DNA from 3 places in the Halomonas terrestris genome. Region 3 is predicted to be linked to each of the others. Evidence: riboswitches for the same ligand, from Rfam matches in the RefSeq annotation. Region 3 holds a riboswitch; each other region holds the start of a gene.
The links. A riboswitch is a leader RNA that binds a small molecule or an ion and turns the genes downstream of it on or off. The one in region 3 is predicted to bind thiamine pyrophosphate.
Positions count from the first base shown of each region.

Region 1: another riboswitch for thiamine pyrophosphate. It lies ahead of ACOMD9_RS05060 (sodium:solute symporter family transporter); the one in region 3 lies ahead of thiE (thiamine phosphate synthase).
Region 2: another riboswitch for thiamine pyrophosphate. It lies ahead of tenA (thiaminase II); the one in region 3 lies ahead of thiE (thiamine phosphate synthase).

Region 1 is NZ_JBMHFZ010000003.1:197,410-206,863, forward strand. Features, by position in the region: gene ACOMD9_RS05025 (FAD-dependent oxidoreductase) at 1-903, shown strand, start outside; gene ACOMD9_RS05030 (LysR family transcriptional regulator) at 916-1,857, opposite strand; gene ACOMD9_RS05035 (CoA-acylating methylmalonate-semialdehyde dehydrogenase) at 2,094-3,593, shown strand; gene ACOMD9_RS05040 (IS110 family transposase) at 3,693-4,634, opposite strand; gene ACOMD9_RS05045 (peroxidase-related enzyme) at 5,040-5,627, shown strand; gene ACOMD9_RS05050 (HNH endonuclease) at 5,691-6,449, shown strand; gene ACOMD9_RS05055 (hypothetical protein) at 6,446-7,162, opposite strand; TPP riboswitch at 7,240-7,359, shown strand; gene ACOMD9_RS05060 (sodium:solute symporter family transporter) at 7,349-8,755, shown strand; gene ACOMD9_RS05065 (TenA family protein) at 8,752-9,447, shown strand.
Region 2 is NZ_JBMHFZ010000004.1:104,720-114,173, forward strand. Features, by position in the region: gene ACOMD9_RS05995 (RibD family protein) at 1-71, shown strand, start outside; gene ACOMD9_RS06000 (class I SAM-dependent methyltransferase) at 122-1,003, opposite strand; gene ACOMD9_RS06005 (glycosyltransferase family 4 protein) at 1,000-2,091, opposite strand; gene ACOMD9_RS06010 (6-pyruvoyl trahydropterin synthase family protein) at 2,094-2,492, opposite strand; gene ACOMD9_RS06015 (zinc-dependent alcohol dehydrogenase) at 2,512-3,498, opposite strand; gene ACOMD9_RS06020 (CDP-alcohol phosphatidyltransferase family protein) at 3,719-4,480, shown strand; gene ACOMD9_RS06025 (YceI family protein) at 4,534-5,145, shown strand; TPP riboswitch at 5,201-5,324, shown strand; gene tenA (thiaminase II) at 5,414-6,082, shown strand; gene thiC (phosphomethylpyrimidine synthase ThiC) at 6,124-8,013, shown strand; gene ACOMD9_RS06040 (sugar phosphorylase) at 8,163-9,454, shown strand, end outside.
Region 3 is NZ_JBMHFZ010000011.1:3,229-12,682, reverse strand. Features, by position in the region: gene ACOMD9_RS11865 (SDR family oxidoreductase) at 1-120, shown strand, start outside; gene ACOMD9_RS11860 (tetratricopeptide repeat protein) at 117-809, shown strand; gene ACOMD9_RS11855 (response regulator) at 822-1,502, shown strand; gene ACOMD9_RS11850 (ATP-binding protein) at 1,499-2,884, shown strand; gene ACOMD9_RS11845 (glycosyltransferase family 32 protein) at 2,996-3,784, shown strand; TPP riboswitch at 3,828-3,930, shown strand; gene thiE (thiamine phosphate synthase) at 3,966-4,583, shown strand; gene ACOMD9_RS11835 (DMT family transporter) at 4,590-5,465, opposite strand; gene ACOMD9_RS11830 (DUF1826 domain-containing protein) at 5,713-6,384, shown strand; gene ACOMD9_RS11825 (ABC transporter substrate-binding protein) at 6,461-8,011, shown strand; gene ACOMD9_RS11820 (ABC transporter permease) at 8,008-8,991, shown strand; gene ACOMD9_RS11815 (ABC transporter permease) at 8,988-9,454, shown strand, end outside.

The DNA of each region.
Region 1 (9,454 bases), on a different contig from region 3:
GTCGTCGATCTGCACGTGGACGACGAGACCCGCGTGCGCGGCGTGACCCTGGAGCGCCCCGACGGCAGCCGCGAGGCCATCGGCTGTGACGCCCTGCTGCTGGCCTGCAACGGCTACGGGGGCAATCCCGAGCTGGTCGCTCGCCATATCCCCTCCCTGAAGGATGCGCTCTACCACGGGCACGAGGGTAACCAGGGCGATGCCCTGCTGTGGGGGGAGGCGATGGGGGCCAGCCTCAAGGACCTGGGGGCGTGCCAGGGGCACGGCTCGCTGGCCACGCCTCACCAGACCCTGATCTCCTGGGCGCTGATGATGCGCGGAGGCATCCAGGTCAACCGCGAGGGGCGGCGCTTTTCCAGCGAGCACGGCGGCTACTCCGAGCAGGCCGCCAAGGTGCTGGCCCAGCCGGGGGGCATCGCCTGGAACCTCTTCGATGACCGCATCCACGAGGCGGCCCTGGAGTTCGAGGATTACCGTAATGCCCTCGACGCCGGCGCCGTGCGCACCTTCGACAGCCTGGAGGCCATGGCCGAGGGGCTCGAGATGCCGCTGGGGGCCCTCGAGGAGACCTTCGCCGAGATGAGGGCGCTGGCCGAGAGCGGCGAGCCCGACGGCTTCGGGCGCACCTTCGCCCTCGAGACCCTGCTGGCGCCGCCCTACCGTGCCATCAGGGTCACCGGTGCCCTGTTCCACACCCAGGGTGGCCTCGAGGTGGATACCCGGGCCCGGGTCCTCAAGGGCGACGGGGCGCCGCTCCCCAACCTGTTCGCCGCCGGCGGCGCGGCCCGCGGGGTGTCCGGGTCGAACGACAGCGGCTACCTGTCCGGCAACGGCCTGCTCAGCGCCGTGGTGATGGGCGCCATCGCCGGTCGCGAAGCGGCTCGTGAGCTGTCGTGCCGCTGATGCAGCCGGGGTTCAGGCACCGGGAAGGAGCAGTTCGCGGCTCTCGCCCATCAGGAAGGCGCGGTTGACCTCCAGCGCCTCGCGCAGGAAGTCCCACAGCAGCCGCACCCGGGCCAGGCGGCGCTGCTCCTGGCGGGCGGTGATCCAGAACTGGCGGTCGATCGCCACTTCCTCCTCCAGCACGTTCACCAGTGCCTGCGAGGCGCTGGCCATGAAGCAGGGCAGCACGGCCAGGCCCGCCCCGTGCAGGCAGGCGGCGTGCTGGGTGGTCACGCTGGTGCTGCGCATGGCGAAGTGCGGCCCGGGGTGGCCGACCACCGCGGGGTCGAGCAGCGGCTCCAGGTAGCTGAGCTGCTCGCTGAAGATCAGGTCGTCGACGTAGCCCACCAGGCGGTGCGCACCCAGTTCGGCCAGGCGCCGAGGCCGGCCGTGGCGGGCGAGGTACCCTTCGCTGCCGTAGAGCCGCAGCCGGTAGTCGCACAGCCGCGAGATCACCAGGCCCGGGCTCACCGGGCGCTCCACGGTGATGGCCAGGTCCGCCTCGTGGCGGCTCAGGTTGACCACCCGGGGCAGGGCGAGCAGGTCCAGGGTCACGCCGGGATGGCGCTCGCAGAAGGCCGAGAGCAGCGGGGCGATCACCCAGGTGCCGAAGCCCTCGGTCACCCCGAGGCGGATCTGGCCGCTGATCTGGTGGTTCTTGTCGGTGAGGCTCTCGCCGGCCTCGAAGGCGTGGCGGGCCATCTCCTCGGCGTGGGCGAGCAGCTGCTGGCCCGCCTCGGTGAGGTGGTAACCGTGGGTGCTGCGCTCGAAGAGCTGGGTATTGAGCTTCTGCTCGAAGCGCCGGGTGCGCCGGGAGAGGGTGGAGTGGTCCAGCCCCAGCCGTCGGGCGGCATCGGTGAGCCGCTGGCTGCGCGCCACCTCGAGAAAGATCTGGATATCCTGCCAGTCGAGCATGGATGCCCTCATTGGTCGCTGGTGTTGCCCGATCTCCTGCGATCGAGTGTCTGTGCATGTGTGCACAAACAATGTGCCCGAGTGCCCGTTGTCACGCCATCCGACGTCTGGATAGACTCGTTGTCATCACCTTCCGTGTTTTTATACACACAAAGTCTAATGCCAGGGCGATCCACGGCAGCCATCCAACAACAAGCCGATCCCCGGGCAGCGACCGCACAGAGAGGAGCACGCCCATGTCAGTCCGCGAAATCCCCATGGTCATCGATGGCCAGAACGTCCAGTCCCAGAGCCAGGAGTGGCGCGACGTGGTCAACCCGGCCACCCAGGAGGTGGTCGCCCGGGTGCCGTTCTGCACCGCGGAGGAAGTGGAGCGCGCCGTGGCCAGCGCCAAGGAGGCCTTCAAGACCTGGCGCAAGGTGCCGCTGGGCAAGCGCATGCGCATCATGCTCAAGCTCCAGGCGCTGATCCGCGACAACACCGCCGAGCTGGCTGCGCTGATCACCGAGGAGCACGGCAAGACCCTCCCCGACGCCGAGGGCGAGGTGGGCCGCGGCCTGGAAGTGGTGGAGCACGCCTGCTCGATCACCTCCCTGCAGTTGGGCGAGCTGGCCGAGAATGCCGCCAGCGAGGTGGACGTCTACACCCTCAACCAGCCGCTGGGCGTGGGTGCCGGTATCACCGCCTTCAACTTCCCGATCATGCTGCCCTGCTTCATGTTCCCGCTGGCCATCGCCACCGGCAACACCTTCGTGCTCAAGCCCTCCGAGCAGGACCCGAGCTCCACCATGCGCCTGGTCGAGCTGGCCCACGAGGCGGGCATCCCGGCCGGGGTGCTCAACGTGGTCCACGGTGGCCCGGACGTGGCCAACCAGATCGCCGACCATACCGACATCAAGGCGCTCTCCTTCATCGGTTCCACCCACGTGGGCACGCTGCTCTACAACCGCGCCGCCGCCGCCGGCAAGCGCATGCAGTCGATGATGGGCGCCAAGAACCACTGCGTGGTGATGCCGGATGCCAACCGCAGCCAGGCCATCAACAACCTGCTGGGCTCCGCCTTCGGCGCCGCCGGTCAGCGTTGCATGGCCAACTCCGTGGTGGTGCTGGTGGGCGAGGCCCGCGAGTGGCTGGACGATATCGTCGAGGGCGCCCGCAACATGAAGGTCGGTCCCGGCACCCAGCGTGATGCCGACCTCGGCCCGCTGGTCTCCCCCCAGGCCAAGGAGCGCGTCGAGCGGCTGATCACCGCCGGCGAGCAGGAGGGCGCCAGGCTGCTGGTCGACGGCCGCGGCCATGAGGTGGAGGGCTACCCGGACGGCAACTTCGTCGGCCCCACCGTGTTCGCCGAGGTGAAGCCCGAGATGACCATCTACCGCGAGGAGATCTTCGGCCCGGTGCTCTGCGTGGTGAGCGTCGACACCCTGGACGAGGCGATCGAGTTCATCAACGCCAACCCCAACGGCAACGGCACCTCCATCTTCACCAACTCCGGCTGGGTGGCGCGTCGCTTCGAGACCGACATCGACGTCGGCCAGGTCGGCATCAACGTGCCGATCCCGGTGCCGGTCGCCTACTTCAGCTTCACCGGCTCGCGCGGCTCCAAGCTGGGCGACCTGGGCCCCAACGGCAAGCAGGCCATCGCCTTCTGGACACAGACCAAGACCGTCACCGCCCGCTGGTACGAGCCGGAGAACGTCTCCAGCGGCATCAACAGCACCATCTCGCTGAGCTGATCCCCACCGCTCGGTGACCGCGGCCCCGCCTCGAGAGAGGCGGGGCCGCGCTGTGTCTGCAGGATGCTGGGATCTTTGTGGGAGATTCTATGTTGCCCTTCAAGCCTTCATGAGGCTCGGAGGGCGATATTCTGTCTGGTGTTTCATCAACGAAAACGCAATGCGAGCCAGCTTCCTGGCCAGGATCACCAGGGCCTGGGTGGTCTTGAGTCCTCGGGACCGGTATCGCTGATACATCTCTTTCCACGTCGGCTGGCGGCTGGCGGCCATGGCGGCGTTGTGCAGTAGCCGCCGGACCTCTGGGTCACCCTTCTTGGTCAGCTTGCGCCGCCCTCGCTGCTTGCCCGAATCGCGTACTCGTACATCCAGGCCCAGGAAGGCCACGAAGGCGTCGCTGTGCCGGAAGTCTCCCCGCAGGAAGGCCATCACCAAGGCGGTGGCGGTCAGCTCTCCCACTCCCTCCACGGCCTGGCAGCGAGCCACCTGGTGGTGAAGCCCGGCCTCTCGGACGATCACGCGGAGGCGCGCCTGGATCACCTGATCGATCCGCGCCAACTGGGCGACCAGACGCTTGAGATGGGACGCCAGCCACGGCAGTTCGGTGCAGCTCTGCTGAATCGCCACCCGGGCCTGGACCAGTGTCGCGCGGCGCCGCAGAAGGCTCTGCAGTGACCGGTACGCGGCCGGCGGCGGCGTCCAGGCCCGCAGCATTTCACGCTCCCGGCTGAGGTAGCGTGCTAGCAACCGGGCATCACTGCTGTCGGTCTTCGCTCGACCGCCGATGCCTTGCCGGTAATGATTGAGCTGGTAGCCATCGATCACGAAGATCTCGTGGCCGTATTGGTAAGCCAGTTCGATCAGCGCGACGTGATAGGTCCCGGTGGCTTCGACGGCGATCGCACAATGAGGGGGTAGGCCACGCAACCATTGCTTGATGATAGGCTTGCGATTTTCCAAGGCTTCCTGGATCTCGAGGTCCTGGCGATAGACCACGAGTTCGTGTTTGGCGACGTCGATACCGATGAGGGTCTGGATTGTCATTCCCTGGCCTCCGCGCTAGGTTGAGAAGGCTTGCCGGGGTGCACCCAGGCGCTGGCTTGCCAAGATCGTCGGTCTGAGAGGCGCTCAGCCGATGGATTCCTTATCGGCGCTGAATGGGTGGGGTGGGGCCATGTCTCCCACTGTCTGTACCCCGAGGGGCCAGATGCGCAGATCGTCCCTCCACCCCGGCAAGTCTTCTCAATACTGCCCTTGTCTGGTCACTTCAAACATACAAGCGCAGCTTTGCTGCGCGAATGGAGGCCGCAGGCCTCCCGGCGAAAGCCATCGACGATCAGGCCAACAGAGGTGCCTTTCGTGAGCCTGCGACCGAGTGTGTATGGACAGAGAGATGACGTTGACGTTAACTGAAATAGTCTTATAACAAGCACCAAGCCAGGAGCCACCATGACCACCCCGATCAGCCGCTTTCCCATCCCCGAGTCGATCCAGGACCTTCCCGAGGACATCCGCGACGCCATGCTGGCGGTGCAGGAGAAGGCCGGCTTCGTGCCCAACGTCTTCCTGATGCTGGCCCACCGCCCGGACGAGTTCCGCGCCTTCTTCGCCTACCACGACGCCCTGATGGAGCGGGAGTCCGACACCCTGACCAAGGCGGAGAAGGAGATGATCGTGGTGGCCACCAGCGCCCGCAACCGCTGCCTCTACTGCGTGGTGGCCCACGGCGCCCTGGTGCGCATCTACAGCAAGGACCCGCTGCTGGCCGACCAGGTCGCCGTCAACCACCGCGTCGCGGGCCTGAGCGAGCGCCACACCGTCATGCTCGACTTCGCCATGCACTGTGGCCTGGACGTCGGCGAGCTCAGCGACGAGTGGCAGACCCGCCTGCTGGAGGTCGGCTTCACCCAGGACGACATCTGGGACATCGGCGCCATCGCCGCCTTCTTCGGCATGTCCAACCGCCTGGTCACCCTGGCCGGCACCCCGCCCAACGAGGAGTTCTACCTGATGGGGCGGATGCCGCGGGAGAAGTGAGCGAACTGGCTTCCCTGAGGGCATCGACGTAGGCTCGTAGCCTGGTGGCTCGGAGGGTGAATTATGCCAACGGAAAGAAAGGCGTGGACGGATCAAGATCGCTTGCAGGCACTTTCCCTATACTGCCGCCTGACATTTGGCCAACTACACCGGGAGCGACCTGAAGTCATTCGTCTTGCCGAGCATATGGGACGCTCGGCCAACTCGGTTGCCATGAAGCTTTCTAATTATGCAAGCCTCGACCCCGAAGTGTTGGCGTTGGGCAAGAAGGGGCTGTCCGGGGCATCTCATCAGGATCGCTTGCTTTGGCAGCGCTTTATCGATGAGCCGGAAGTCGTGGCACGCGAATGTGAGGCAGCTTGGTCGACGCTCGGTGAAGATGTTGAGCACGACGGCAAAGAAACCGATTACACCGGCCAGGATGCAGTGGGCTTGCAGAAGCGGCGTGTGGGGCAGTCTCTATTCCGCAAAGCAGTCATGATTCGCTACGACACCCGTTGCGTAATTACGGGGCTTCGACACGAGGACCTGCTGATTGCCAGCCATATTGTGCCCTGGCAGTCACGTCCCGAGTCCCGTCTCGACCCAGCCAATGGGCTGTGCCTCAATGCGCTGCATGACCGTGCCTTCGACAAGGGGTTATTGGCCATTGATAGGCAGGGACGTATTCGAATTTCCCCAGAGTTGATTGAAGAAGGGTTTAGTGGGCATCTCAAAGGGCAGCTCAGTGATATCGATGGGCAGCCATTGAACCTGACGGCTTCGGCGTTTCCCAACCGCGACTATCTCGACTGGCATTATCGAGAGTGCTTCCGGCGCTAACTGACGCGGCTCTCCTCCAGCAACTGCAGCACCGGCATCAGCTGACTCTCGTGCAGCACCAGCACGCTGTCGCCGCTCTCGCCCTCGTCGGGGACGACGACGGCGAACTCGCCCTCCTCCAGGTGGAACTCGTGGATCTCGCGGGGGCCCTGTGGCGTCTGGCAGTGGATGGCGCGGTAGGGGTCATCCTCGCCGTAGGTGAGGCGGTGGTAGACCTTGAAGAAGGTGTAGAGGGTCAGGCCCTGGGTGAAGGCGGGCCAGCGGGCGGGGATGGTGCGGGTCGCTTCGTCCAGCACCTGGCCGTCGGTCTCGGCGGCGGCGATGGCCCGGGCCAGCGGTTCGGCGAGCAGCGAGGCGTCGTCGCGAGGCAGGGGCTGCTGGTGTTCGAAGGCGTGGCGGTAGGCCTCGGCGACACGGCGCAGATCCGCCAGCGAGTCCAGCCGATGCTCGCTGTGCTTGAGGTCCGCGGGTTCGAAGCCGCCGTTCTCCCAGCCGTGGATCACCCGCAGCATCAGCGTTCCCTCGGCCAGGGGTGCGCCCACCAGGGCCGCCACGGCCACTCGCAGGTGGAGCAGTCGCTCCGTCACCAGGTTGTCGAAGGCGGTGTAGGGGTCGGCGAAGATCGCGTGCAGGCGACCCGGGGCGTGTTCCTTGGCTTCGTTGAACGGCATGGGCAGGTGTCCGGCGCTGGTGGTCGTTCGATCGGTGTGCATGCGATATCATCAGGGGCGATCGAAGGTTATCTCGGCCAGTGTGCCCAGAACTTGAGTCTCGATCATCACAAACCATTCACTGTCGCCAGGGGAGTCCCGTTGCCGCGCGAATCGGCCGGGGCTGAGAGAGCACATGGTGCTGACCCTGGAACCTGATCCGGTTCACACCGGCGGAGGAAGAGCGACATGCCCTACCTGACGTCTGCCGTGCTCGGCGCGGCGCTGCTGTGCTTTGCCTTCCTGGGCCTGAGGGCCCGCCGGGCCGATGGCCTGCTCGATGACTACGTCACCGCCCGCAACTCCCAGGGCGCCCAGGCCATCGGCCTGTCGTTCCTGGCCTCCAGCATGGGGGCCTGGATCCTCTTCGCGCCGCCGGAGATCGGCGCCTTCGTGGGGCCGGTGGCGCTGGCCGGCTATGCCATCGGTTCGTCGCTGCCGTTCCTCGTGCTGGGGCTCTACGGCCCGGCGATTCGCCGCCACCTGCCGGAAGGGCGCAGCATCGGCGAGTTCGCCGAGGCCTGCTACGGCGCCGGGGTGCGGCGCTGGGTCTCCTTCGTCTCGGTGGCCTACATGGCGATCTTCCTGGCCGCCGAGCTCACCGCCATCGGCGCCATCGCCGCGCTGCTCTCCGACGTGCCCCCGGCGCTGGTGATCCTCGGCGTGGCGGTGGCCACCCTGGTCTACACCACCCTGGGCGGACTGCGGGCGAGCCTCGCCACCGACCGCTGGCAGGCGTGGCTGCTGCTGGCCCTGCTGGTGCTGGTCGGCGGCATGGCCTGGTGGTGGCTGCCGCCCATGCCGGCCGGGGCGGTGATGCCCTCGGTTCCCGCCAGCAGCGCACTCTCCGTGGCGCTGACCCTGGTGATCGCGGTCACCGCCGCCAACCTCTTCCATCAGGGTTACTGGCAGCGTATCTGGGCGGCCGAGGACGACCGCGCGCTGGGTCGCGGGGCGCTGCTGGGTGCCACCAGCAGCCTGCTGGTGGTGATGGCCATCGGCGGGCTGGGGATCCTGGCGGCGATGCATGCCCTGCCCCTGGGCGAGCCGCCGATTCCCTTCTTCGCGCTGCTCTCCGCCGCGCCGGCCTGGCTGGGCCTGCCGGCCCTGGTGCTGGCGGTCACCCTGGTGGCCTCCAGCGTGGATACCCTGCAGAACGCCATCGCCTCCATGGCGGTGGCCAGTTCCGGAAAGCGGGGGCTCTCGGTGCGGGCGGCGCGCCTGGTCACGGTGGCGCTGATGGTGCCGGTGGTGTGGGTGGCCCTGCAGGGCTTCTCGGTGCTGCGCCTGTTCCTGATCGCCGACCTGCTGTGCGCGGCCATCGTGGTGCCGGTGCTGCTGGGCCTGTGGCGGCGGATGTCGCCGCTCGCTGCGGTGGCCGGCGGCGTGGCGGGCCTGCTCGGGGCGGTGCTGCCGGGCTGGGTCACCCTGGGGAGCCTCTCCGCCGGCGTGCTGGCCGCCACCTTCCCGGACAGCATCCCGACCCTGGCGCCCTTCCTGGGCGCGCTGCTCGCGTCCACCCTGGTGAGCCTGCTGATCGCCTGGCGCCGGCCGGGCGCGAGGTTCCAACCGTCATTCGAAGGAGATGCCCGATGACCACCCGCGCAGACTGGAAGGCCTGGGCCGCGGCACAGGAGGCACCGCGCCTCACCGACTGGCTGCGCGAGATCAGCGAGCCGGACTGGTCGGCCACCGTGAACCATCCGCTGTTCGACGCGATGGCCGAGGGGCGGCTCTCCGGTGACGACTTCGCCGCCTACATGGTGCAGGACTACGGCTTCGTCGACCCCTTCACCGCGCTGATCGGCCACGCCATCGGCCATGCGCCGAGCATGGCGGACCGGGTGGTGCTGGGGCAGTTCATGGGCATGCTGACCAGCGACGAGAACAGTACCTTCCAGCGCACCTTCGAGGCCTTCGCGGTGCCGGCCGCCCGGCGCGAGGCGCCGGACTACCTGCCCGAGACCCGGGCCTTCCAGGCGCTGCTGCGCGACACCGGCCAGGGCGGCGGCTATGCCGAGATCCTCGCGGCGCTGGTGGTCACCGAGTGGGTCTACCTGGAGTGGGCGTTGCGGGTGACCCGCGCCGAGGGGCTGCACCCGCTGGTGGGGGAGTGGATCGACCTGCACGACAACCCCGCCTTCCAGGACTTCGTGGCCTGGCTGCGCCGCCGCCTGGACGAGGAGGCGGAGACGCTCGATGAGGGCGCCTTCGCCCGCATGGCCGAGTGCTTCCGCGAGACGGTGGCGAAGGAGCGCGCCTTCCACGATGCCGTGATGCCGCGCTGAGCGGGCC
Region 2 (9,454 bases), on a different contig from region 3:
GTACCTTTCGCTGCGGCGACGACACCCTCTTCGACCTCGAGCTCGACGGCTCCCGGACCGCCCCCGGCTGAACCGCCGCGACGCCAGCCGACGCCCGGCAACCGGAACACCCCGGACACGCTCAGTCCCCGCTCCCGGACGGGGAAGGCAGGGCCAGGAGGTCCCTGTGCCCCACCATCACCCCCAGTTTGCCGGCGGCCAGTCCGGCCAGGCGGCGCTCCCGCCAGTCCGCCAGGCGGTCCGCTTGCGACGGTGACTGCACCAGGGCGGCGGCGTGCCAGCCGTCGACCAGGGCCTCGGCCAGGGCTCCCCCGGCGGGGTCGCCGACGACCAGGTGCCAGGGGGTGGCGGCGGTCTCCACCCGATAGCCGGCTTCTCTCATGGCGTCTGCCAGCACCATCGGGGCCTCGCCGCCCAGGGCCGTCCCCAGCCCCTTGTCACGGCGCTGGTGGGCCTGGAACAGGTCGCGCACCGCCGCGTCCTCCTCGTCCTCGAGGCGCTCCCCCGCGGCGTCCAGGAAGGCCCAGTCACCATCGACACTGAGGGTGACGAGCAGCGCCTGGCGGCGCTCGGCACAGGCGGCCACCAGCGCCCTCGCCCAGCGGCGGGAGACCAGGTCGAGCAGGGCCGAGGCCACCACCAGGTCGGCACCGGCCAGCAGGCCATCATCCACCGGCGCCAGGTCGCGACAGCGACCCTCCAGCGTGATCCGCCGGCCGGCGCCGTCGCGCAGCCTGGCCCCACGTTGCCGGGCCAGGGCCAGCAGTCCGGTGTCGTGGTCGACCAACCGCCAGTGTTGCGGCCCCGGCAGGCGGGGGGCCAGGAAGGCGAGGTTGCTGCCGCTGCCGCAGCCCAGGTCGACCACGCCGTGCTGCCCCGGGCGTGCGGCCAGCCAGGTCGCGGCGAGCCCGGTCAGGCAGTGACTGCGCGAACGGGCGTCCAGCGCTTCGCGCAGGGCGAGCCAGTCGGCGGTGAAGCGCTCCCCGGACGGCGGACGGTTCATGGTCCGCCTCCCGAACGGTGCGAGGCGGGCGGCGGAAGCGCCAGGGCCACCGCGAATCGTTCGCCGGCCCGGTGCCAGTCCGCCAGCCCCTCGCGTACACGGCGTGCCCCGCGTCTCAACCGACGGCGCAGCCCGGCGTCGTCACACCAGCGGGCCAGTGCCTCGCGCAGTGCCGCCGCATCACCGGGGGGGACGGCGATGCCCGCCTCCGGCGGCAGGGTGTCGGCCAGCGCCCCGCCGGTGGTCGTGATCACCGGCAGCCCCCGGGCCAGGGCCTCGGTGACCACCATGCCGTAACCCTCGTAGTGCGATGGCAGCACGAACAGGTCGGCGCCATGGTAGGCCGCGGCCAGGTCGCCGGCACCGCATTCCCCCGGCCAGCGCAGCCGATCGGCCAGGCCGTGGTGACGGGTCGCGGCGAGCAGGCGGGCGGCATGCGCCGGGTCCCTCCGGTGGCTGCCGATGGCCTCGCACTCCCAGGGGCGATCCGCGAGCCCGGCCAGCACCTCGACCAGCAGGTCATGGCCCTTGCGCGGAATCAGCGTCGCCACGCAGAGCAGCCGCTGCGGGCGGGCCGCGGCCTCGAGGTCCAGCGCACTGGCGGCCAGCGCCGCCCGCTCGACTCCCGGCTCGACCACCCGGATGCGCGCCTCGGGCACCCGGAAGCGTGACAGGCCGCGGGCGGTCCAGGCACTGGTGACGATCACCCGCCGGGCCACGGCCAGCGCACGGACCTCGCTGTCGAACAGGCGTCGTCGACGCGCCTCGCCGAGGCCGGTCTCGTCTGCCAGCGGATGGTGCACCAGGGCGGTGATCGCCAGGCGGTCGGCATGACGCTCGACCACGTCGGGCAGCCCGCCCATGGCCAGGCCGTCGATCACCACCCGGGCCGCATCGGGCAGTGCGGCCAGGGCCGCGTCCAGGCTGCGCCGCGCCGTGGCGTCGGGTTCCGGGAAGCGCCCCTCGAGCCCGGTCACCGCGACCCGCCAGCCGCGGCACCGCAGTTCCGCGACCATCCGGGCGTCATAGACATAGCCCCCGGTGAGTTGGCCGGGATCGCCGGCGACGATCAGGGTGAGGTCGGGCATGCTCACAGCTCGCCCTCGTAGCTGGCCCAGGCGACATGGGATTCATGCAGGGTCACGCGCATGCTGTCGAGCCCGCCCGCCGAGCCGCCGAGACGGCCGAGCTGAATCGCCGTGGCCAGGCGCTCGAAGATGACCCGCGCCATGAACTCGGTCGTGGTATTGCGCCCGTGGAACTCTTCCAGCTGGTCGAGGTTGCGATAGTTGAACTCGCCGAGTACCGCCTTGAGCGTCTCGCCGGCCAGGCCGATATCGACCACCAGGCCGTCCTCGTCGAGCTCACGGCGCTGGAAGCGGACATCGACCACATAGGTGGCGCCATGGGTGCGCTGGGCGGGACCGAAGATCTCGCCACGGAAGCTGTGGGCGATCATGAAGTGATCGCGAACGGTGAGTCGGTACATGGCTGAGGCTCCCGTCGGGTCAGGGGGTGGTCGGGTAGCGCAGGCGGTGGCAGAGCACCTCGCCCGCGGCGGCGGCGAGTCGGGGCATCAGGACGGGCAGGTCGAGGAAATCGCTCTCTCCGCTGATCAGGGCGTCGAGGCGGGGGTCGCGCAGCAGCTCCAGCGCCAGCGCCAGGCGCCGGCGATGGTCCCAGCGCGGCGTGCGTTCGGCGGGCAGGCGGCCCACCTGGCTGCCGACCAGGCGCAGTCGCCGGGAGTGGAAGGCCTCCCCCAGCGGCAGGCTCGCCTCGCGGTCGCCGTACCAGCTCATCTCCACCACCCGCGCCTCGTCGCCGGCCAGCGCCAGCGCCAGGCGCAGCCCCTCGGGGTTGCCGCTGGCGTGGACCACCAGGTCGTTGTCGGTCGGTGCCTGCTCGGCCAGGCGGAAGTCGACCCCCAGGGCGCGGGCCAGCTCGGCACGGCCGGGCGCCACGTCCACCAGGCAGACGCCGGTGCCGGGAATGGCCGCACAGAGCCAGGCCACCAGGGCGCCCACCACGCCGGCCCCGATCACCGCGATACGGTCGCCGACTCGCGGCTCGGCGTCCCAGCAACCGTTGATCGCGGTCTCCATGTTGGCGGCGAGCACCGCCCGGGCGGGCGGCAGGCCCGCCGGCAGCGGCGTGACCGCGGCGGCCGGCACCACGTAGCGATCCTGATGGGGATGCAGGCAGAACACCTCGCGACCCAGCAGCGCGTCGGGGCCGGCCTCGACCACCCCCACGCTGGCGTAGCCGTACTTCACCGGCCAGGGGAAGTCGCCGGCCTGGAAGGGGGCGCGCATGCGCTGCCACTCGCCCTCGGGTACCCGACCCTGGAACACCAGCGACTCGGTCCCCCGGCTGACGGCGCCGAACAGCGCCCTGACCCGCACCTCCCCCTCGCCGGGGGCGGGCAGCGGCTCCTCGCTCAGTGCCCCGTGCCCCGGGGCCAGGGTCCAGAAAGCGGTGGCGGTGATGTCAGACATGGTGATGATCCTGCTGCGATCCATTCGCTGCGAGACAGCTGTCCAGGGCCATTGGCCACGACCCAAATTTTACAATAATGGTACAGAGAAATGATTACTGCATAATGATGATGCTGCCGGTCACCCCTCGGTGGACTACGTTGAGAGTGTGGTCCCGCTGCTGGTCAGCATAGCGATAAAGGCCCGGCAGCGTCGCTGCTGCCGCCTCACGGGAGGTCCGATGTCACGCTTCGCCCCGCTTCAGGATCATGCCCCGCGAGTACGGCAGCGGACGGCCACCGGCCCCGCACCCTGGCTCGCGCTGGAACTGGCCGCCGGGTTCGCCGGCCTGCTGGCGGCAGGCATCATGCTGTGGCACTGGCTCGACGCCGCCCCGGCACTGCCCCTGGTGGCCATGGCGACCTACCTGATCATGGCCGGGCTGGTCATGGGTCGGGTGCCGAACCATTGGCAGCGGCTGGGCTGGGCCAATCGGGTCACCCTGGCCAGGGGCGGGCTGGTGGCGCTGCTGGCCGGTGCCGTGGCCGACCCTGTGCTGCTGGCGGCCCAGGGTGGCCTCTTCGCCGGCCTGGCACTGGTCGCCCTGCTGCTCGACGGCCTGGACGGCTGGGTGGCCCGTCACAGCGGCACCACCAGCCGTTTCGGCGCTCGCTTCGACATGGAGATGGATGCCTGCTTCATCCTGGTGCTGTGCCTGGCGCTGCTGGCACTCGGCAAGGTGGGCCCCTGGATACTGGCCATCGGCACCCTGCGCTACGCCTTCATGCTGGCCGGCCGGCAGCTGCGCTGGCTCGCGGCCCCCTTGCCCGAGAGCCGTCGGCGCAAGATCGTCTGTGTCTGGCAGGTGGCGGCGTTGCTGCTCGGCCTGCTGCCTGCCATCGGGGCCACGCCTGCCGCCTGGCTGGCGGCCACGGCCCTGGCAGGGCTCGTCTGGTCGTTCGCCACCGACATCCATTGGCTGTATCGCCACGCCAGGCCCTGAAACCCGACACGGTTGCCCGGTCGGCAACCCTGCATGTCCGCGGAGGATTCCCCATGGCCATTCGACACCCTTACCATCGACTTTCCGCCCTCGCGGCGACAGCCGGTGTGGTGGCGGGACTCGCCACCCTGCCCGTCGCCGCCGAACCCCACACCTACGAGATCGACCCGGAGCACTTCTCCATCGGCTTCTTGACCGAGCATGTCGGCTATGCCGACCTGCTCGGCATGTTCCTCGAAGGCAGCGGTGAGTTCGTCTATGACGACGAGACCCGTGAGCTGCACTCGGCCCGGGTGGAGATCAGCGCCGACAGCGTCTTTTCCAACCACGAGGAGCGCGACAACCACCTGCGCAGCAACGATTTCCTCGATGCCGGCCGCTACCCCACCATCGTCTTCGAGGCCACCGGCTTCGAGGCCCACAGCGACAGCGAGGGCACCCTCGAGGGCGAACTGACCCTGCTCGGCGAGACGCGCCCCGTGACACTGGATGTCACCCTCAACAAGGCCGAGGTCTACCCCTTCGGGCATGAGCAGTACACCCTGGGGCTCTCGGCACGCACCACCATCGCCCGCAGCGACTGGGGCATGACCTACGGGGTCGACAACGGCATGGTCGGCGACGAGGTGACGCTGATCTTCGAACTGGAGGCACTCCGGCAATGAGCGATCCTGGCAACAGACGGGCTGGCAAGTCGCCGCCAGCCTGCTAGACTGGCTCCGACGCTTGACGGGGTGCCGGTGGAACCGGCTGAGATCGCCATACGACAGATGCTGTCGTCACGGCGGGGCCCGTTGAACCTGATCCGGCTCGTACCGGCGTAGGAATCAAGCGGCGGCCAGATCACTGGCGGCGCCAGATACATGCCCGCCCCCATCGGCCCCTCCCCCCTTCGCCCACGCTCCGGATCGACACACCGCTACCGGAGGCATGATGGGCTACCGCTTCAGCGACCTCACCGCCGCCTGCCAGGACGACTGGCGCGCCTACATCGAGCACGACTTCGTGCGCGGCCTGGCCGAGGGCGCCCTCGAGGAAGGCGCCTTCCGCCACTACCTGCAGCAGGACTACCTCTTCCTGATCCACTTCGCCCGCGCCTACGCCCTGGCCGCCTACAAGAGCCGCACCCTGGACGACCTGCGCCAGGCCCATGAGGGGCTCAAGGCGATCGTCGACGTGGAGCTGGGCCTGCACGTGGGCTACTGCCGGGAATGGGGCATCGCCGAGGAGGAGCTCGCCGCCCAGCCCGAGGCCCGGGCCACCATGGCCTACACCCGTTACGTGCTGGATACCGGCAACCGCGGCGACCTGCTCGACCTGCACGTGGCCCTGGCCCCCTGCCTGGTGGGCTACGGCGAGATCGCCGACTGGATCAATGCCCGGCCCTTCACCGTGCGCGGCGACGCCAATCCCTATGACGCCTGGATCGCCATGTACGAGAGCGACGAATTCCAGACCGCCCGCCGTGCCGAGGAGGCCTGGCTCGACGCCCGCCTGGCCGACGTCACCCCGGCGCGTTTCGCCGAGCTCTGCACGGTGTTTCGCGACGCCACCCGGCTGGAGATCGACTTCTGGCAGATGGGGCTGGACCGCAGCCTCTGATGCCCCCCCTGAGCGACAACAACACGTCAAGGACAATCCCCATGAGCAAGACCGCCCACTTCCTCGCCGAGACCGCCCGGGTCGACGCGGCCGCCGTCCAGCCGCTGCCCGGCTCGCGCAAGGTCCATGTCGAGGGCTCGCGCCCGGATATCCGCGTGCCCTTCCGCGAGATCTCCCTGTCGCCGACGAAGACCTCCGGCGCCGACGAGGAGAACCCGCCGCTGCTGGTCTACGACACCTCCGGCCCCTACACCGACCCGGCGGCCGAGATCGACCTGCGAAAGGGACTGCCCGAGCTGCGCCGCGCCTGGATCGAGGCGCGCGACGACACCGAGTTCCTCGACGGCCCCACCAGCGAGTACGGCCAGCGCCGCGCCAACGACCCGACCCTGGCCCCACTGCGCTTCGACCTGACCCGTACGCCAAGGCGCGCCAGGGAGGGCAGGAACGTCACCCAGCTGCACTACGCCCGCCAGGGCATCATCACCCCGGAGATGGAATTTATCGCCATTCGGGAGAATCAACGCAGGCAAGCCCTGGGCACGGCGGAAGTCGAGCGTATCCTCGGCCACCAGCACCCGGGCCAGGGCTTCGGCGCCCGCCTGCCGGAGGAGATCACCCCCGAGTTCGTGCGCGCCGAGGTCGCCGCCGGCCGGGCCATCATCCCCTGCAATATCAACCACCCGGAGTCGGAGCCGATGATCATCGGCCGCAACTTCCTGGTGAAGATCAACGGCAACCTGGGCAACTCCGCGGTCACCTCCTCCATCGAGGAGGAGGTCGACAAGATGACCTGGGGCATCCGCTGGGGCGCCGACACCATCATGGATCTCTCCACCGGGCAGAACATCCACGAGACCCGCGAGTGGATCATCCGCAACGCCCCGGTGCCCATCGGCACGGTGCCGATCTACCAGGCCCTGGAGAAGGTCAAGGGCGTGGCCGAGGACCTCACCTGGGAGGTGTTCCGCGACACCCTGATCGAGCAGGCCGAGCAGGGCGTGGACTACTTCACCATCCACGCCGGGGTGCTGCTGCGCTATGTGCCGCTCACCGCCAGGCGGGTCACCGGCATCGTCTCCCGGGGCGGCTCCATCATGGCCAAGTGGTGCCTCTACCATCACCGGGAGAGCTTCCTCTACGAGCACTTCGAGGAGATCTGCGAGATCTGCAAGCGCTACGACGTGGCGTTCTCCCTGGGCGACGGCCTGCGCCCCGGCTCGGTGGCCGACGCCAACGACGAGGCCCAGATGGCCGAGCTCAAGACCCTGGGCGAGCTGACCCATATCGCCTGGAAGCACGACGTCCAGGTGATGATCGAGGGCCCCGGCCACGTGCCCATGCACCTGGTCAAGGAGAACATGGACAAGCAGCTCGAGTACTGCGACGAGGCGCCCTTCTACACCCTCGGCCCGCTGGTCACCGACATCGCCCCCGGCTACGATCACATCACCTCCGGCATCGGCGCGGCGATGATCGGCTGGTACGGCTGCGCCATGCTCTGCTACGTGACCCCCAAGGAGCACCTGGGCCTGCCCAACAAGGACGACGTCAAGACCGGCATCATCACCTACAAGATCGCCGCCCACGCGGCGGATCTCGCCAAGGGCCACCCGGCCGCCCAGCGCCGCGACAACGCGCTGTCCAAGGCGCGCTTCGAGTTCCGCTGGGAGGACCAGTTCAACCTCGGCCTGGACCCGGACACCGCCCGGGAGTACCACGACGAGACCCTGCCCAAGGACTCGGCCAAGGTGGCCCACTTCTGCTCCATGTGCGGGCCGAAGTTCTGCTCCATGAAGATCAGCCAGGAGGTCCGCGACTACGCCAGGGACAACGGCCTCGACGGCGACCGGGAAGCCGTCATGCAGGGCATGGAGGAGCAGGCGGAGAAGTTCCGCAGGACGGGCAGCGAGCTCTACCAGGAGGTATAGGCCGCTCGCCGCCGCCCCCTGTAACGACCGCCTGAACGATCACGCCGGCCCTCGAGCCGGCGTGATGCGTCAGCGGACGCCGCCAGGCCGGCCACCGAGGCTGGCACGGGGCCTGCATGGGCTAGGGGTCGCCACCAGGAGCCCCGGCCATGCCCGACCGCCCGACCTTCACCCCCTCCGTCGCCGTCCCGCTGGACGCCGAGGCCTTCAGCCGCCGCGCCCACGGCCACCTGGCCCTCCTCTACGGCCCGCGCGCCGGCGAGGTACATCGCCGGCTGCTCACCCTGCTGGCCCACCAGGCCCCGCCCTCGCATGGTGAAGCCGACGCGCCACTCTGGAGCGAACGCGACCAGTGGCTGATCAGCTACGGCGACAGCCTGCTGGAGGGCGAGCGAGCGCCCCTCGAGGTGCTGGAGGACTTCCTGGAGGCGCGCCTGGCGGAGACCTTCAGCGGGGTGCACCTGCTGCCCTTCTTTCCCTGGAGCAGCGACGACGGCTTCTCGGTGATCCACTATCGCGAGGTCTCCCCCGACCTGGGGGACTGGTCCCATGTCCGCGCCCTGGCCGGGCGGCACGACCTGGTGGTGGACCTGGTGCTCAACCACGTCTCCCGGGAGTCACTGTGGTTCGTCGACTACCTCTCCGGCAGCCAGCCGGGGCGCGACTACTTCATCGAGATGGACCCGGACACCGACCTCTCGGCGGTGGTCAGGCCGCGCAGCTCTCCGCTGCTGGTCAAGGTGCCCACCCGGCGCGGCCCTCGCCACCTCTGGGCGACCTTCTCCGAGGACCAGATCGACCTGAACTTCGCCAACCCCGACGTGCTGCTGGAGTTCATCGGCATCCTGCTCTTCTACCTCGGCCAGGGGGCCCGGGTAGTGCGTCTCGACGCCATCGCCTACCTGTGGAAGGCGGTCGGCACCCCCTGCATCCACCTGCCCCAGACCCACGAGGTGGTGCGGCTGCTGCGCGCGGTGGTGGACCATGTGGCGCCGGGGACCCTGCTGCTCACCGAGACCAACGTGCCCCACCGGGAGAACCTCAGCTACCTGGGCCTGGAGCGGCTTTCCCCCAACAACCCTCCCGACGAGGCGCACCTGGTCTATCAGTTCCCGCTGCCGCCGCTGCTGCTGCACACCCTGACCAGCGGCGAGGCGGGCACCCTGGCGTCCTGGCTGAAGAGCCTGCCGTCCCTGCCCCCCGGCTGCAGCTTTCTCAACTTTACCGCCAGCCACGACGGCATCGGCGTGCGCCCGCTGGAGGGCTGGCTGCCCCAGCACGAGATCGATGCGTTGCTGGAGCTGATGCACCGCTTCGGCGGCTTCGTCAGCATGCGCACCCGGGACGACGGCAGCGACAGCCCCTACGAGATCAACATCACCTGGTTCGATGCCATGAAGGGCACCCGTCGCGGGCCGGACCCCTGGCAGATGCAGCGCTT
Region 3 (9,454 bases):
CCCGAGCGACTCTTCACTCGACTCAACGGCCTGGTGCCGATGCTGGTGGACCGAGCCCTGAAACGCCAGTTGCCGATCATCCGCCGCTTCGTCGGCACGCCCCGGGAGGAGCTGTCATGACACCCACCACCAGAAGGAGACCCGCCATGCTGCGGCGGGTCATGGGACGCCAACTGGCCGTGGCGCTGCTGGCTGCCACCCTGGCCGGGCTGCCCACCGTGCTGCCGGCCATGGAGGCCGCCGTGGCGGAGGAACTCGCCCGAGTGCAGGACCGCTGGGCCGAGATCCGCTACCAGCTGCCCGAGGGGCAGCAGGCGAGGGCCTACGCGGCACTGGCGGCCGATGTCGATCGGCTGCTGGCCGAGCACCCCGGCACCGCCGAACTGCAGGTGTGGGCCGGCATCGTGCGTGCCACCCAGGCCGGCGCCAGCGGTGGCCTGGGGGCGCTCCGGCTGGTCAAGCAGGCTCGCGCCGACCTGGAGGCGGCCCTGGCGCTGGATCCCATGGCCCTGCAGGGCTCGGCCTATACCAGCCTCGGGGCGCTCTACTATCAGGTCCCCGGCTGGCCGATCGCCTTCGGTGATGACGCCAAGGCCGAGTGGCATCTTCGCCGGGCGCTGTCGATCGACCCCGATGGACTCGACAGCCTCTACTTCTGGGGTGACTATCTGCATGAGCAGGGCCGCGACGCCGAGGCGCGCCGGGCACTGGAGAAGGCACTGCAGGCCGCTCCGCGTCCCGGCCGGGCGCTCGCCGACGCCGGCCGTCGCGAAGAGATTCGCCGCCTGCTCGCCCAGCTGAAGGAGTGAACCTGACACGCTATGCGCATACTGCTGGTGGAAGACGATCCCAGCCTGGCAGCGGGCATCCGCCTGGCACTGAAGCCGGAACACTACACCGTCGACCTGCTGTCCGACGGCCGCATGGCCCTGGCCGCCCTGAAGGGCGAAGAGCCCTTCGATGCGGTGATCCTCGACCTGGGGCTGCCCGGGCTCGACGGCCTCGAGTTGCTCGAGGCGGTCCGGCGGCGCGGCAACCGTGTGCCGGTGCTGGTGCTGACCGCCCGGGACGCCGTCGACGACCGCATCCGGGGGCTGGATGCCGGCGCCGATGACTACCTGGTCAAGCCCTTCGAGGTGGCCGAACTCAAGGCACGCCTGCGCGCCCTGCTGCGCCGCAGCCAGGGGCTGGCCAGCAACGTGATGGAGGTGCGCGGCATCCGGCTCGAGCCCGGCACCCGAAGCGTCAGCTACCACGGCGAGCCGGTGACGCTATCGCGCCGCGAGTTCACCCTGCTCCAGGAGTTCATGGGTCACCCGGGGCGGGTCTTCACTCGCGATACCCTGACCCGGCTGGTCTACGGCTGGGACGAGGAGGTCGAAAGCAACGCCATCGAGGTTCACGTGCATCACCTGCGCCGCAAGCTGTTTCCCGGCCTGATCCGAACGGTGCGCGGCATCGGTTACGTGATGGACCGCACCACCCGTGAGGCTGAAGCGTGACGTCCATCCGCCGTCGCACCCTGGGCCTGGTGCTGCTGGTCTTCGGGATCAGCATGCTGACCATCGGGCTGGTCAGCTACCGCTACGCTGCCCACGAGATCGAGGAGCTCTATGACGCCAGCCTGGCCCAGAACGCCCGCCTGCTGGAGGGGCTGATCCAGGCGCCACTGCCAGCCGACCAGCGCGATGTCATGCTGGCCAGCCTGGAGAGCGCCCTGCTGCGTGCCGAGGAGTCTGACAAGCGCCTGGCCGGCCACCGCTACGAGAGCAAGCTGGCCTTCCAGGTCTGGCAGGACGACACCCTGCTGCTGCGCTCGGCCAGCGCCCCGGTGGCGCCGCTCACGGCGCTGGCCGCGGGCTACGAGAACACCAGCCTGGAGGGACACGGCTGGCGGGTCTACGCCCTGAGCCATCCGGAGCGGCCGCTACGCGTGCTGGTGGGGGAGCGTGAGGACGTCCGCGGCGAACTGGTGACCCTCATCGCCCTGCGCACCCTGCTGCCCGACCTGCTCGGGCTGCCGATACTGGCCCTGCTGCTGTGGTGGGCCATTGGCTGGGGGCTCAAGCCACTCTCGCGGATGGCCGAGCAGGTTCGCCGTCGCGACCCGCACAACCTGCAGCCGCTGGTGATGAGCCCCCTGCCCCGCGAGCTGGACACCATCGTCGGCGCCCTGAACCGGCTGCTGGAACGCATCCGTGCCCTGAGGGTGCGCGAGAAACGCTTCATCGCCGATGCCGCCCACGAGTTGCGCACCCCGCTGGCGGTGCTCGACCTGCATGCCCAGAACGCCCTGGCCGCCAAGGACCCGGCCGACCGCCGCGAGGCCCTGGAGGAGTTGCGCAGCGGCGTGGCCCGGGCCACGCGCCTGGTCACCCAGCTGCTCACCCTGGCGCGCCTGGACCCCGAGGAGGAATCCCGCGATGCCACCGACAGCGACCTGTTGCAGGAGGTGCGCGAGGCCCTGGCCAAGCTGTCGCCACTGGCCACCGACCGGGACATCGAGCTGCTACTGGACGCCGACGAGACGGCGGACTGGCACCTGCGGGTCGAGTCCGGTGCCATCGACACCCTGATCCAGAATCTGGTGAGCAACGCCCTCCAGCACTCGCCGCCGGGAAGCACCATCCATGTGGCCCTCGCAGCAGGGGGCGAGCAGCTGACCCTGTCCGTCGACGACCAGGGCCCCGGCATTCCTGCCGAGGAGCGCGAGCAGGTGATCGAGCGTTTCCATCGAGCCGGGCCGGGCGCCGGTGCCGGGCTGGGGCTCTCCATCGTCGTCCGGCTCCTGCAGCGCCACGGCGGGCGACTGGCACTGGACGACGCCCCCGGCGGCGGCCTGCGCGCCGTGGCCATGCTGCCGCGACGGAAGGCGCGCCACTGACGCCGGATCGTCATCTCTTCTTAAGCCATCCTTAAGCTTCACCCGGGACGATGGTGCCGATACGCGGCGCCCCTGCGCGCCGTTCTCGAATCCGACACCATAGGCATTCCCATGAAGCCGCTGCATAGACTGCTGGCGAGCCGCCTGATCAAGCTCGTTGCCAACCTGCTCAAGCTCGCGTGCTACGCCTTCCACTTCGTCTTTCCCGACAAGCGCTTCACCCTGCCGGCCAGGGCCGCCCCCTGGATCCGGCGCCGGCATCCGACCGCCATTCCCCGCATCCTCTGGCAGACCAACTTCACCGACCGCGTGACCCTGCCGGTCTACCTGAACTACCTGTTCAACCGCCTCATGGCGCCCGGCTTCGAGTATCGCTTCATGATCACCGAGGCCCGCGCCGACTTCATCAGGCAGCACTACTCCGGACAGACTTTCAGAAACTATTCCCGGCTGCAGATCGGCGCCGCCCAGGCGGACTTCTGGCGTGTCCTGGTGCTGCAGGCCCATGGCGGCGTCTACCTGGATATCGACGCCCACCTGACGTGGCCCCTGGGCCGCCTGCTCGGGCCCGACCGATCGTCGCTGTTCCTCCGCACCAAGCGCGACACCCTCAACAACTTCTTCATCGCCAGCAGGCCCCACACCCCCGAGCTGGAGGCCGTGATCCAGGCGATCGACACCAATATCGAGGAGAACACGATCCGGGGTGTCTTCGACATGACCGGGCCCGGCGTCTTCAATCGGGTGCTGGACATCCACCGCCTGGACACCGTGCTCTATCGCTACGCCTGTACCCAGGGCAGCTTCACCAACGAGCACTTCCAGTACATCGACAAGCCACAGGGAAAATGGAACCGGGAGCAGAAGCGCGTCGCGGTGGTGAGGGAGGAGGCGGCCTGAGCTCGGCGGCTTTACAGGAGCATGGCCGGCATGGATAGTGGGAAGCCTACGACAGGGGCGCCGCGGCGATACCGCGCAGCGGCTGAGACGCACCCTTGGAACCTGACCCGGATAATGCCGGCGTAGGGAGTCGTGCAGCCTCGGTTCTCCCGCCTGCACCTCCCTCGCCTGGAGGTGAACGATGCGCCTTGATCTCTCGCTCTACCTGGTCACCGACCCCGGTCTCTGTGATGGCCATGGGCTGGTGGAGACCGTCGTCGCCGCCGTGCGCGGGGGCGTGACGCTGGTACAGCTGCGCGACAAGCACGCTTCCGATGCCGAGTTGATCGACCAGGCCCGCCGCCTCAAGGTCGCCCTGGCCGGCAGCGGCGTGCCACTGATCATCAACGACCGCCTCGAGGTGGCCCTGGCCGCCGAGGCCGACGGCCTGCACCTGGGCCAGGACGACGGCGACGTGGCCGCCGCCCGCACCGCCCTGGGCGAGCGGGCACTGCTCGGGCTCTCGGTGCAGACCCACGAACAACTCGCCCGCCTCGACCCGGGCCCGCTCGACTACCTCGGCCTGGGGCCGGTCTTCGCCACCCACAGCAAGCACGACCACGCCAGCCCGCTGGGCGTCGACGGCCTGACCTCGCTGGTCGCCGCCAGCCCCCTGCCCGCGGTCGCCATCGGCGGGCTCAAGGCCGAACACGCCGGCGCCGTGCGGTCATCGGGGGCCCGGGGCCTGGCGGTGATCTCGGCGATCTGCGGCCAGCCCGACCCGGAAGCCGCGGCGCGGGCCTTCTTCACCCGCCGCTGATCGCGCTCAGGAGGAGGGGCGGCGCTTCAGGGTCGTGCGGCGGTCGTGGTAGGCGATCGCCAGGCCACTGCCGATGATCAGCAGGCTGCCGACGAAGACCCACAGATCCGGCATCTCCCCCCAGAACCACCAGCCCAGCAGCACTGCCCAGAGCATGGCGGTGTAGTCGAAGGGAGCGGCGATGGCCGCCGGCGCGAAACGGAACGCCAGGGTGATGAAGGCGGTGGCGCCGATACCGGCGATCCCCGAGCCGAGAAACCCCAGCCAGTGCCAGGCGTGTGGCGTCTGCCACACCCAGGGCAGCAGCAACGCGGTGATGCCGAACGGCACCAGAGTCATGTAGAAGACCATGGCCCAGAGGTGTTCGCGCCCACCGTAGCGCCGCGCGGTGATCATCATCAACGCATAGAAGACCGCCGCGCCCAGCAGCGCCAGCGCCCCGGGATGGAAGGCGTCACCGCCCGGGCGCACCACCACCAGCACCCCGACGAATCCCACCAGCGAGGCCGCCAGCACCGGCGGGTCGATCCGCTCGCCGAGCAGCGGCACCGACAGCAGCGTGACGAACAGCGGGGCGACGAAGGCGATGGCCGTGGCCTCGGCCAGCGGCAGCAGGGTCAGGCCGAGCACGAAGCAGACCATGGTGCCGGTGTAGATCAGACCGCGCACCAGATGCATGACGGGGCGCCGCGTACGCAGCTTGCGCAGCCCGCCACCGAAGTGCGCCAGCAGCGCGATCAGCGGAAGCGACACCAGGGTCCGGAAGAAGATGATCTGCAGCGGTGAATGCACCTCGCCCAGCCACTTGGCGATGGCGTCGCCGAGCGCCAGGCAGAACACACCCGCACACATGAACAGGATACCCTTCAACGACCCTGACATCGCCACCTCCCAGCAGCCGGTCCCCGCCTGGCCCAAAAAACCACCCCGCCGGTCCAGAAGACCGGCGGGGCGAGATCATGACGACAGGCTAGGAGGTTAGCAGACAAACGGCAACCACCGGGTCGCCGACAGCCATGCCCATGACGCTGGCGAGGATGCCGACCCCATGTCGTCTCCGGGTATTGTCCGAGAGCACGTTTGTTATGTTATATAGTAACCTTTATCTTCTACCGAGGAGAAGCTCGCCATGGCCGCCCCGCTTCCCATGACACCGGACGATCCGCTTCCCCTAGCCCCGGCCTACCCGCACTGGGCCTGCGGAGACGACATCGGTGTGCTGCCGCGCATCTTCGAGGACGGCATCACGCTCGCCGTCATGGAGCGCACCCTTCCGCAGCCCCTGCGTGACAGCGTGGCGGCTCAGCTGACGCCCGATGCCCGCCTGGACTGGCGCTGGCGGGGGGCTCCCGGTGAATCCATGCGAGCCGACCTGCAGCGGCACCTGCCGGCTCCCGACCGGAGCGCGGCCCTGCTGGATGATATCGGCACCATCGCCAGTGCCCTGGCGTTCCTGTTCGACACCGAGACCATCGGCATCCGCCTGCGCCTCCTCGACGAGGCCATGTGTCCGCGCTTCCACGTCGACAACCTGGCGGTACGCCTGGTGACCACCTACGCCGGCCCCGGCAGCGAGTGGCTGCCCGAGCACGCCGTCGATCGTGCCGGCCTGGGTGCGCCCCGCGCCGACAAGCCGGAGATCGTCACCGACCCCGCCGCGATCGGGCGGCTCGGTGCCGGTGACCTGGCGCTGCTCAAGGGCGACGGCTGGATCGGCAACGAGGGCCGTGGCCTGGTGCATCGCAGCCCACGGCCGGCTCCGGGCGAGAGGCGCCTGCTGCTGGCCCTGGATCCGGGATGAGCCGCCCTGGCCAGTCGATCGAACCGACACCCACGACACCGCCTTCAACGACATCCCCACCGAGGAAGTCTGCAAGATGCGACTCCCCCGCTCCCTGCTCGCCGGCCTCGCCCTGGCCTTGAGCTCCACCGTCGCCCTGGCCGATGCCCGCAGCCTGGATATCGTCGCCCCCTGGGAGATCACCAGTGCCGACCCCTCCACCTCGGGCTACGTGTTCGGCCGCATGCGGGTCGCCGAGACCCTGGTCGACACCGACGCCGACGGCCAGCTCGCACCGGGGCTGGCGGCGTCCTGGCAGCCCAGTGAAGACAGCCTGACCTGGCGCTTCACCCTCCGTGACGGCGTCGTCTTTCATGATGGCTCGCCGGTCACCGCCGAGGCGGTTGCCGAGAGCCTCGAGCACGCCCTGGCCAAGCCGGGCATGCTCGACTCGGCGCCGATCGCCGCCATCACCGCCGAAGGCGACGCGGTGGTGATCCGCCTGGAGAACGCCTTCGCGCCGCTGCCGGCGCTTCTCGCCCACTCCACCACCCTGATCCTCGCCCCTGCCGCCTACGATGACGCGGGTAGCGTCGAGCGCATGATCGGAACCGGCCCCTATCGGGTCGAGTCCCTGGCGCCCCCCCAGCGGCTCACGGTGAGCCGCTTCGACGACTACTGGGGCGAGGCGCCCGACATCGAACGGGCCAGCTACCTGGCGGTGGGCCGCGGCGAGACCCGCGCACTGATGGCCGAGAGCCGCGATGCCGACATCGTCTTCACCCTCGACCCGGCCAGCCAGGCGCGGCTGGCCCGCCACGACCGGCTCGCGCTGCACGCCGAGCCGCTGCCGCGCACCATCGTGCTCAAGGTCAACGCCGGGCACCGCTTCCTCGACGACGACCGCGCCCGACGCGCGCTGAGCCTGGCCATCGATCGCCCCGGCATCGCCGCCGGCCTGCTGCGCAACCCGGAAGCCGCCGCCGCCGAACTGTTCCCGGAGAGCCTGGGGCCCTGGCACTTTGGTTTAAACACCGATGGGGGCCTCAACGCCGGCGAGGCCCAGGACATCGAACAGGCTCGCGAACTGCTGGCCGAGCTGGGCTGGGAGGCGAACGGCCACGGCACCCTCGAGCGCGACGGCGAGCCGTTCCGCCTCACCCTGCGCACCTTCTCCGACCGTCCGGAGCTGCCGCTGGTGGCCACCGCCCTGCAGGACCAGTGGCGCGAGCTGGGCGTGGTGCTCGAGGTGGCGGTGGGCAACGCCAGCGAGATCCCCTCCGGCCACCGCGACGGCAGCCTCGAGCTGGGCCTGATGGCGCGCAACTACGGTCTGGTGCCCAACCCGCTCGGCACCCTGCTCGACGACTTCGGCAGCGATCCGGACGCCATGGGCGGCGACTGGGGCGCCATGGGCTGGCGCGACGACGATCTGGCTGCCTGGCTCGACACCCTGCGCCACGAGGCCGACCCCGACGCCCGCAGCGAACTGGCGACCCGGGTCGCCAGGCGCCTGCACGAGGCGATGCCGGTCATCCCCGTCGCCTGGTACCAGCAGACCGCCGCGGTGAACGGCGAGCTGGAGGGCTTCTCCATCGACCCCCTGGAGCGTAGCTACCGCATCGACGAGCTGAGGTGGAGCGAATGAGCCAGGCGTTGACGTCACGGATGACCCCGCGCTGGACGGCGGGCCTGCGCGGCCTGCTGCTGCAGCGGCTGTTCCAGGCCGGGCTGGTGGCGTGGATGGTCGGCACCCTGACCTTCGTGCTGACCCGCACCCTGCCCGGCGACATGGCCTACCGCATCGCCGCCGGGCGTTACGGCCATGACATGGTCAACACCGCCGCCGCCGAGGCGGTACGCGCCGAGCTGGCCCTGGACCAGCCGGCCCTGAGTGCCTACTTCGGCTGGCTATGGGACCTGGTGCAGTTCGACCTGGGCCGTTCGCTGGTCAGCGGCGCACCGGTGGTGCACGAGCTGTGGCATCAGCTCGGCCACTCCCTGGGGCTGGCGGTGGCCGCGGTGCTGCTGTCGCTGCTGCTCGGGCCGCCGCTGGGCCTGGCCGCCGGCCTCAGGCCCCGCGGCGCCCTGGACCGCATCAGCGAAGTCGCCGCCAGCGTGCTGCGCGCCCTGCCCCCCTTCGCCGTGGGCCTGCTGCTGATCCTGCTGTTCTCGGTGACGCTGGGCTGGCTGCCCGCCGCCGGCCACGGCCGCACCGCCCACAGCGTGCTGCCGGCGCTGACCCTGGCGCTCGCCCTGGCGGCGGTCTCCAGCCGGGTGGCGCGCAACGCCATGGCCGACGTCTCCCAGTCGGCTTACTACGCCTTCTCGCGCACCAAGGGGCTCAGCGACCGGCTGAGCTTCCTGCGCCACGGCCTGCGCAACGCCGCGGTACCGGTGATCGCCTACCTCGGCGTGCAGTTCGTCTACCTGATCGAGGGGGTGGTGGTGGTCGAGACGCTGTTCGCCTGGCCCGGCATCGGCCACGCCCTGGTGCACGCCATCGTCGCCCGCGACGTGCCGATGATCCAGGGCACCGCGCTGGTCATGGGGCTGCTGTTCGTGGCACTCAACACCCTGGTGGATATCGTCTGTCACCTGCTCGATCCCCGGAGGCGCCAGGCATGACGACCCTCGCTCTTCGCTTGCGCGCCCTGCCCCTGCCGGCGCTCGGCCCCCGCCAGCGCCTGGGGGCGGCGCTGCTGGCGCTGCTGCTGGCCTTCGCCTGGCTGGTGCCGTGGCTCTTCGACGCCGACCCGGCCCGCCAGCAACTGACCCGCATCCTGCAGCTGCCCACGCTGGCCGAACCGCTGGGCACCGACCACCTGGGCCGCAGCCTGCTGGCCCGCCTCGCCGCCGCCATCCGCCTCTCCTTCGGCATGGCGCTGCTCAGCGTGGCCACCGCCGCGGTGCCCGGCGTGCTGCTCGGCGTGATCGCCGGCTGGCGCGGCGGCAGGCTCGACCGCGTGCTGGGCAGCCTGGCCGACGCCTGCCTGGCGCTGCCCGGGCTGCTGCTGGTGCTGCTGCTGGTGGCCATCGCCCCGGGCAACTTCTGGGCGCTCTATGTCGGTATCTCGCTGGTGCTGTGGAT